Regions from separate parts of the Rhizobium sp. 007 genome, predicted to be linked through region 3. Evidence: predicted binding sites of a transcription regulator. Region 3 holds the regulator's gene; each other region holds the start of a gene.
The links. Region 3 encodes LexA, which represses DNA repair genes until DNA is damaged. Its sites were predicted from a motif close to TGTTCNNNNTGTGTTCNG; they were not measured.

Region 1 (2,203 bases), 1.2 Mb from region 3:
AATCGGCGCCCACGAGTGATTGAGAAGTCGAGGTCATATTGGAATGAGCAAAAATAGCAATATCGAGGCGGCTCCTTCAATCGGGGCGCTTCCGGTAAGCCACAGCGAAAATGCCGCGGCGTTTACACGCTCTTGATGGGTGTGCACGCACCATCAGCCGAATTGGCTCCCGAAGCCACGCCCGTTGGCAATCTTGATGAATACTCGACTATCCCATCATTGTGACCTGCCACTACCCTCCGGCGGGGACCGCCTTACGAAGTTCCGGTCTCCCGTGAGTTCTGCGATCAACCTCGTGTGGCTATACGTCGCATTCACGCATTACGCCGGCATCCATAGCGGTATGCCGATCGCTGAAGAAACTTGAGGATCCGCGGTGTAAAGCGGCCACCCATCGCGCAACAGCTTACTGAAAACCATCTCGTCCATAGTTTGATGAAGTCGCCCAAGATTTTCGTTGTTGTACGCATGCCCAGTGGACCGAGGATTAATACCGGTAATTATGACTTCACTCGCGCCATGGCAAAAGGCAAACAGCACCGCATTTACCCCGTTGGAACACTTTTCACTCGCGTCCATTTCCGCAGTCTTTAGGCCGCAAACTTTATCGAGTAGCGCCATTCTTTCGTATTTGTTGACAAGCGTTAGACTCTCGTAATGGTAGTGAAATGCGCTCAAGCCCGCCTTGAGTGCTTCCTCACCCTCCGGCCAGAGAAAGACATATAAGGCCTTTGTAGACTGTCCCCGCAGCACCCGGCGAACCTCAACCGCATTGGTATTTTGACCTCTGATCTGGTTGAATTGCATGAATGTAATGTCTGGTCTCTCGATGCCCCAGTTTTTTGTGACAGCCTGAGACCCGTTGACTGTCACAATGCTATAATTGCGATCTAATCCAGCAGGGAGATTTGCTTGCGGGGCAGATCCAACCACGACGACGGGACCGCGAAACGGACTGCGTAAATCCGGAGGGCTTGGCCGTGCAAGTTTGTATTTTAGTGTTCGGTACACCCGCTTGCGAAGTTGACTAATGTTCATAATAACTCAAGGATTTCATAGAAGTAGGCAGTTCGCGTGACAGCCAGTTTTCTACCGGTCAGTTCGACGTTCGGCAGTCGAGATACGGTTTTGTTCTCGTCGCGATTATTACCTTGACACTCCTAGTAGTCGCAAGCCAATAACTTTGCACAGACCACACTTTGAACAATCACACGCGCGGCCGGCCTTCAGGAGACGCTACAGATAGCGAAGATTTCAAGCGCCCGCTCTTGCTAAGAAAACGATCAGGTAGCGTTGTCATGGGAGAGATATTTCACTCAGCAAACCGCCCGTTGGCACGATCCATTATCAAAATCGGCGTTAGGCTGTTTCTCGGCCGATCTAAAAGCCATTTTCAAGATTGGCTGCCGGGGCTCAAAATCATTTCCTTCGAGGAGCGGCAACAAGCCTTAATTCGTTATCGGTCGGTCGATATTGTTGAAACGCTGGCTTTTGCTGATGTCAATCCAAACAAACCTGACTGTGTTTTTATCGTCGGCAGCGGCCCGTCAATCAACCAGTGCGCAATTGAGAAGATACCGGCCGGCAGTGCGTTGTTACTCAACGGAGCGATAAGCCTTATTGGATCAAAGATACAAGAGCCGCTCGCTGTAGTTGTGGAGGATGAGCGCTTCGTGTGGAGGCATTTCACTCTCCTTAAGGAAAAGGTTCCTCAGAACGTTCCATGTTTACTATCGATCAGCGTCATTCGAGCGATTTGTGAGATTGACAGTGCCTGGCTTCGAGACAGAAAGGTAGTGCTCATCAGAAACATTCTTGCACCATATGGGCAAAAACGACGTTCAGAAGGGGCTGTTCAGAGCGGCTTGCTTTTCCGGAGTGAGAATTCGGCAGTATCGATAGATCCTGACAAAGGCGTATTCCCCGCGGGCTCTGTCGCCGCAACTGCCATGCAATTTGCGTTAGCGTCGGGCGCGACGCGCATTGGCCTTTTTGGTATAGATATTTCGAACGCGAATCTCCCTCGGTTCTACGAAAATGAAACCTCCTCCGCTTATACTGGAATACTATCGGCAGAGCATCGTATTCTCGCGTTCTTCGCTGCGGCAAAGCAGTATGCAGGTAGAAAGTCCATTGAATTGGATTGTTTTTCGCCCGTTTCCGCATTGCTGAAAATCGGCTATCGCTACGACGGACGCTTCGA
Region 2 (2,203 bases), 920 kb from region 3:
AGGCCGCGAAACGGGCAGGGGGCCGTTTGCGGCAGCAAGAGGCCAGGGCGGCGGCCTCCTGCGGGGTAACTCGTTATGGCATTCGCCGGACGGCCTCAGGGAACCCCCGCGTGCGGACGGGCGGCTAAAGCAGCGAAAGCTGCACGCCGCTGCCATCCGGCGGCACGAAAAGATCGTCGCGAAGCGGCATGCTGCGCCTTGTCATGCCGAGCCGTTTCGTCGCCATCTCGAAGCGGCGGGCGAGCTGCCAGGCATAGGGGCCGGCGCCTTTCATGCGCTTGCCGAATTCGGCGTCGTAGTCCTTGCCGCCGCGCATCGAGCGGACCAGCGACATGACGTGCCGGTAGCGATCCGGATAGTTCTGCAACAGCCAGTCGCGGAAGAGCGGAGCGACTTCCAGCGGCAGGCGCAGGATCACGTAGCCCGCCTCCAGCGCACCGGCAACCTTTGCCGCGTCGAGAATGCGTTCCAGCTCGTGGTCGTTCAGCGCGGGGATCATCGGAGCGGCCATCACCGAGGTCGGGATGCCCGCCTCTGTCAGGGCCTGGATCGCCTCCAGCCGGCGCGGCGGCGTTGCGGCGCGCGGTTCCATCGCACGAGCGAGCTTGCGGTCCAGCGTGGTCACCGAAAGCGCGGCACGCACAAGGCTCTTGGCTGCCATCTCCTGCAGGATATCGATATCGCGCAGAATCAGCGCCGACTTGGTGACGATCGAGACCGGATGGTTCGCCTTGTTCAGCACTTCGAGGATCTGCCGCATGATACGCCATTCCTTCTCGATCGGCTGGTAGGGATCGGTATTGGTTCCGATGGCGATGACCCGCGGCTTGTAGCCGGGCTTCGCAAGCTCGCGCTCCAAAAGTTTGGCCGCATCCGGCTTGGCAAACAGCCTGGCTTCGAAATCGAGGCCCGCCGAAAGCCCCAGATAGGCGTGCGTCGGCCGGGCGAAGCAGTAGATGCAGCCGTGTTCGCAGCCGCGATAGGGATTGATCGACCGGTCGAACGGAACGTCCGGCGACTCGTTGCGAGTAATCGCCGTGCGCGGCTTTTCGATCTGCACTTCGGTCTTGAAGGGCGGCAGTTCTTCCAGCGTCTGCCAGCCGTCGTCGAAGGTCTCGCGGTGCATCGGCTCGAAGCGCCCGCTGGGGTTCAGTCCAGCCGCGCGGCCGCGGCGCCGGTCGCCCTCGATGCGAAGGCCGGAAGAGGCGATCAACACTTCGGCAACATCCGCCGTATTGGCAGGCGCAAACGCAGCCTGCCCTGCAAGGGACTGTTCGTTCATCCGATTCTCCCGCGACAAGGCAATTGCCTTCGTCCGTCTTGATGATTAAATTCCTATCGAGAAAAAGAGAACAATGCAAGAACAAAATGAGGAAAGTCACGCTGGCAAATTTTTGTGCGGCGCTTTATAAATAGGCAATGTTGACGGTTGTTCTGGAGTGCCAGGATCAGGAACCTGAGCTGGCGCAGACTTTATCGGTGCTGGTGGCGGGTGCAGTCGAAGGGCTCGTAAGCGACGTGGTCGTGCTCGATCACGGCTCGCGCGATGGTACATCCAGGGTGGCGGACGCGGCTGGGTGCCGGTTCCATTCGCAATGGGATATCAAGGATATATTGCGCTCGGCCCGCGGCGAGTGGCTACTTTTCGTCGAACCTGGCGCCCGGCCGCAGACTGGTTGGATAGACGAGATCGCCGAATATGTCGCCCTCAACAAAGTCCCGGCGCGTTTCACCGCCTCGCGCGGATACAGGCGCCCGTTTTTCCAGCGTGTAGGCCGGTCGCTGCCGCCGCTGGAACTCGGCCTTCTCCTGTCGAAGAAACACGCGATTGCCGCCGCAAGAAGCGGAATGCGCCTTTCGGAATTTGCCAAGGGGCAGAAGCTGCGCAAGCTTTCCAGCGAGCTGATTCCCTCCTGGGTCGCCCGCGCCGCACGATAGCGCGCAAACTTTTCAGCACTCGCGCTAAAGATGGCGCCCGATACGATTTCGCGCTATAATTCAGCCATGGCGCCGCCCGAGCGCCCCGCTTCTTGGCGGCCGACCATGGAATGCCGACAGGCGGCAGAACAGGTCACAGCGGAAGTCTCCTCTTCTGCCGGGTTTCCGGCGAAAGGAGGTGCGTCATGAAACGCAATATGATCCGCGGCCTGCTGGCCGTCATATTGACGACATTGGTGATCGCGCATCCGCATTCGGCAGCATC
Region 3 (2,203 bases):
CGGAAGCCAATGATTTAATTCGGCTTTTGCAATCCAATTTTTTGGACTTTTTTCAATCGATTATTGTTGCTGAAACGCCCTCAGGGCTGCATTCTGGTTGTATTCATAGGGTGTCAGCGGGCTGGGTGCATGCCGGAGTTGAAAACGGCCGAGCTGCGCATTTCCGCTTCAGCAGATGTCGCGGACAAGCAGTGTGCGCGCTTCCCGGCTTGCGCTTTTGGAATGCGGGAAGAAGCCTTTGGCAAAAGCAGAGCTCTCGCCCGTCAATAGCCACCGTTCAGTCCCGTAGCCACCGATCAGTCATTGTGGCTGCATACCCAAGGCTTTCGGCCTGCAAATGGCAAGCTAAGGAGCCGCTCAGGGCACACGCCTGCGCTTTGCGACGGTTTTTTCGGGCTTGGGGCGGCGATCTGGTTTGCGTCCGGCACGAACGTTGCGCTCAGCGCTTTGGCTTTGACCGATCGCAGCCGTGAGGGCGCTGCGACCCGCGAAAGACGGAGGGAAAGCGAAATTTTCACCGGAGCAGCAGGAAGAGGCAAGAAATGCGATGCGGAACGGTGCCACGCCCGGCTTGCGATGCCGCGGACATCGTCGTCACGCTGGCAAGGCTGCGGTTCGGCGCCTGCCGATGCGGCGCAGTGCATTTCGCGAATGAAACCTTGCGGAAAACCGGCGCCGTACCGTGCTTTGGACAACCGCCTTCGAGAAACTCGATCGCCCCTAGAGCCGCCACGCCTATGAGTGGCGCGCCGTCGCCTTTGCCGGCGACGCGCTGCCGGTCAATGGTAGCGGCGGATAAGGCCGACGAGCTTACCCTGAACCTTTACGCGATCCGGTCCAAAGATGCGCGTCTCGTAGGCGGGGTTCGCCGCTTCCAGCGCGATGGACGCACCCTTGCGTCGGAACCGCTTCAGCGTCGCTTCCTCGTCATCGACCAGTGCCACGACAATGTCGCCGGGATTGGCGGTGTTGGTGTTGCGGATGATGACCGTGTCGCCATCGAAGATGCCAGCATCGATCATCGAATCGCCCTTGACCTCAAGCGCGTAGTGTTCGCCGGAGCCGAGCATATCGGCCGGAACGTTGATGTCGTGCGTGTTGTTCTGGATCGCCGAGATCGGCACGCCTGCCGCAATACGGCCCATGACGGGAACCGAAATGGAGCTGGTATTGTCTTCGTTCGCCGGCTTCGGCGCGGCGGCAGCAGGCTGCGGCTTGCCGAGGCTGCCCTCGATGACGCTCGGCGAAAAGCCGCGGCGGGGCTGGATGCTCGGGCTGTAGGCTTCCGGCAGCTTGATCACTTCAAGCGCGCGGGCGCGATTCGGTAGGCGACGAATGAAACCGCGCTCTTCCAAAGCGGTAATCAGCCGGTGGATGCCGGATTTGGACGCGAGATCCAGCGCATCCTTCATTTCGTCGAACGATGGCGGAACGCCGGATTCCTTCATACGCTCATGAATGAAGAGGAGAAGCTCCTGTTGTTTGCGTGTCAGCATCGAAGTTTAACCCCAAATTCGTGAAACAAAGCCAGAACGGACACTATATGTTCCATATGTGTTCCGCAAGTACCTAAATTTTCGTAAAACTTCGTCTCAACTGCGTTCATTTTTGGAAACTTTTGTTTGCCGGATCAGCGCTTTCAGCTTGCATTGACCACATAGCGGCACACATCTTCAGCACATTAAATGGAGACCTGACGCCATGCTGCATCCGTTGGATCATCTTGTTCTACCGGTCACCAACATCGATCTCGCGCGGGAGCGGCTGGGACGATTGGGGTTCACGGTTGCCGCCGAGGGCCGTCATCCTTTCGGCACGGTGAATGCTTGCGTTTTTTTCGCCGACAAGACCTATCTCGAGCCGCTTGGTGTCGCGAGCGCGAAAGAATGTGAAGAATCAGTGCGGCACGGAAACGTCTTTGTGGCGCGCGACCAGGCCTTTCGTTTCCGGTGCGGCAATGACGGATTCTCTGCGGCCGCATTCAGCACGGAGGACGCGGACGCCGACCATGCTCATTTCGTTCGTGCGAGAAAGAGCGGCGGCGCCATGTTGGAGTTTTCGCGCCTGATCAAGATGCCGGACGGGTCGCAATCGACAGGCACTTTCAAGCTTGCCTTTGCCGCCGATCTTCGGGTGCCGGATTTCTTCCTCTTTGACTGCCAGCGCATCAACGCCTTTCCGGCCGATCGGAGCGCGCTGGAAA
Region 4 (2,203 bases), 510 kb from region 3:
GGGGCTAGTTCCACCGTTAGCAACTGCACAATCTTGTCGACAACGAAATGGCCCCAAGCATCATACACGGGGCGCTCACGTTGCCATCGTTCGACAAAAGCCTTTCGATCAGTCACAGCTGATCGGTCATCGTTCGATTAATGGTGATCTGGATCCACATTTGTTTGCCTTCGCCTCCAAACTCCTCAGCGGGAGCTTCTTTGATTGTAACTTCGTGGTTGTGCAACAATTCGGGCGGTACAGAAAACTCGATATTGTCACCGAATTAAAATTTCCTTCTCCTAAGCCGGGCGCCCATCTCGGCGGTATCCCTGACTACAGCCCGCTCGGGGAAGCGTTTCGACACCATGAAACGCTTGTAGGCGTCCTTTTGGTCGTTGGGCAGATACTTGTCTGCGAATTCGTGGGTAGTAAAGGTCGCTGCCTGCTCGGTCTTTACGAAAGTATAGAGCGCATCTCCGAGGTCGCGCTTCTTGTCAGGTGAAAACGGCCCGCGTCGCACAACTCTTTGGTCAGGTCGTAGAAGCGTGAGGTCTCGTATGCACCATTTGCTGGGAACAAGCAGCCAAAGAAGCTCTCGTAAAAGTATTGAGCAGCTGTTTCGCGGTGCGAACTCGAAATGTTGCTGTCGAAGATTATTGCTCGCCAGTAGAAACCGTCATCTTTGGGTTCCTGAACGAGAAAGCCGATTTTATACAATCGGGTGGCCGGCGTGAGAAAGATGTTGTCGAGGAATTCGGTAAGAATTTTCTCCGCGTTTTTGCTGCGTCGGAAGCCGCTCTGCGTTTCGGCCTTAATCACTCCCAGGAATTTTCGTTCAGGAACACCGAAGGATCCGTCGAATGCGATTACCACTCCTCCGGGAATGCTTCTCGCTTTCTGAGCAGATGCAAGACGCACCGCAATTTCCTTAGATACTTCAAGAAAATCAGTGTCATCAAGGTCGATAAGCCGGCCGGCGATATCGACCATGCTGCTAGCTGAAAAGTCAGAGATATGCATTTCAATGCTCTTTGACTGCGTCGACAGCGCTTCCGTTACTCGGAGCGTGAAGGCTCCCTTTGCCGCCGCCTCCAAATCTTCAAGCGCTTCACCGTACACGGGATCTTTTGGCTGCCTGTCGTCATCACGTTTCAACACCTCGTGCATGACCACGCGGTTAATCTTGAGGTTCTCCAGCTGCATTACGGCTCCGAATCAATGCTTGGTTGAAAGTAAAGTAGCATTGACAAACAACCCGTTATCACAACAGGAACATAAAGAGAACATTGTGCACGACGTGCGCGAAGTCAACAAGAAAATGGTTTTCTATTTTGAAGCTGGTCGTCGAGACTCGCCCGCCGCTCATCTGAACGCGTCCGGGCCGTAGTGCCAGCGGGAACGGAAACTTTTCACCGCGTCTTTGGTTTGACACACGGATCGCGCGGCACAGCCCTCCTGTAACAGTGCTTGCTTATGGTCCGAGCGATAGGAGCTTCTCGGCGCCAGCAAACCGATATTTGAGCCTCCAATGTTTTCCACCGGCCGGCGTGACATGGACGTAGAGCCCGCCGCTGTCGCTTAGTTTATAGGCCTTATCTTTCGCTGCTGCTTTTTTGATCGCTGTGTCGGTCAGCACTTATCATACCCCCAATGACGCGCCGCCTACCCCCATTCACACCCCCAATCTTGTGGGCTTGGGTGAATAAGATTGGCAACACATGGAAACAAAGAACCGCAAGAAGGCGTGAGTTTCAAGGCTTCTGGCAATTCATGAACTAGCATGGGAAAGATAAATGGTGGGTGATGTAGGGCTCGAACCTACGACCCGCTGATTAAGAGTCAGCTGCTCTACCAACTGAGCTAATCACCCGTTCGCGCTTGGCTGCGCGGTGTGACGGGGCGTATAAACAGGATCGCAGGCCTTGTCCAGCGCCCTGCGGAAAATTCTTTGATTAATTTCGAAGATTTTTCTGCATGGCTGAAATGGGAATGAAATCAAAGGTCGAGCGTACCCGTGGCAAGGCGCACCGCCTGCCCCCCGATCCGGGCATTGGAGATGGTGCCGGCCTCGACATCGACATGCAGGTGGATGAAGGATGGCCGCCCCATCTCCACCCCCTGTTCAATCGTGATCGGATGATGGCCGTCCGGCAGCCGGTCGAAATGGTGGATCGCTCCCGAAAGTGCCGCGACTGCGGAGCCGGTTGCGGGATCCTCGGAT

Region 1: ISN39_RS13705 (glycosyl transferase) is a predicted target of LexA. The motif match lies at 1,189-1,206, and genes of this name have one in related genera.
Region 2: ISN39_RS02780 (PA0069 family radical SAM protein) is a predicted target of LexA. The motif match lies at 1,349-1,366, and genes of this name have one in related genera.
Region 4: ISN39_RS10210 (nucleoid-associated protein) is a predicted target of LexA. The motif match lies at 1,251-1,268, and genes of this name have one in related genera.

What each region holds. Positions count from the first base shown of each region.
Region 1 is NZ_CP064187.1:2,749,935-2,752,137, reverse strand. It holds gene ISN39_RS13710 (membrane-anchored protein) at 322-1,038, opposite strand; gene ISN39_RS13705 (glycosyl transferase) at 1,299-2,203, shown strand, end outside.
Region 2 is NZ_CP064187.1:583,499-585,701, forward strand. It holds gene ISN39_RS02780 (PA0069 family radical SAM protein) at 125-1,282, opposite strand; gene ISN39_RS02785 (glycosyl transferase) at 1,420-1,938, shown strand; gene ISN39_RS02790 (hypothetical protein) at 2,124-2,203, shown strand, end outside.
Region 3 is NZ_CP064187.1:1,500,544-1,502,746, forward strand. It holds gene lexA (transcriptional repressor LexA) at 780-1,496, opposite strand; gene ISN39_RS07610 (VOC family protein) at 1,702-2,203, shown strand, end outside.
Region 4 is NZ_CP064187.1:2,012,044-2,014,246, forward strand. It holds gene ISN39_RS10205 (RelA/SpoT domain-containing protein) at 1-68, opposite strand, end outside; gene ISN39_RS10210 (nucleoid-associated protein) at 436-1,185, opposite strand; gene ISN39_RS10215 (Arm DNA-binding domain-containing protein) at 1,454-1,618, opposite strand; tRNA gene ISN39_RS10220 (tRNA-Lys) at 1,777-1,852, opposite strand; gene ISN39_RS10225 (PhzF family phenazine biosynthesis protein) at 1,978-2,203, opposite strand, start outside.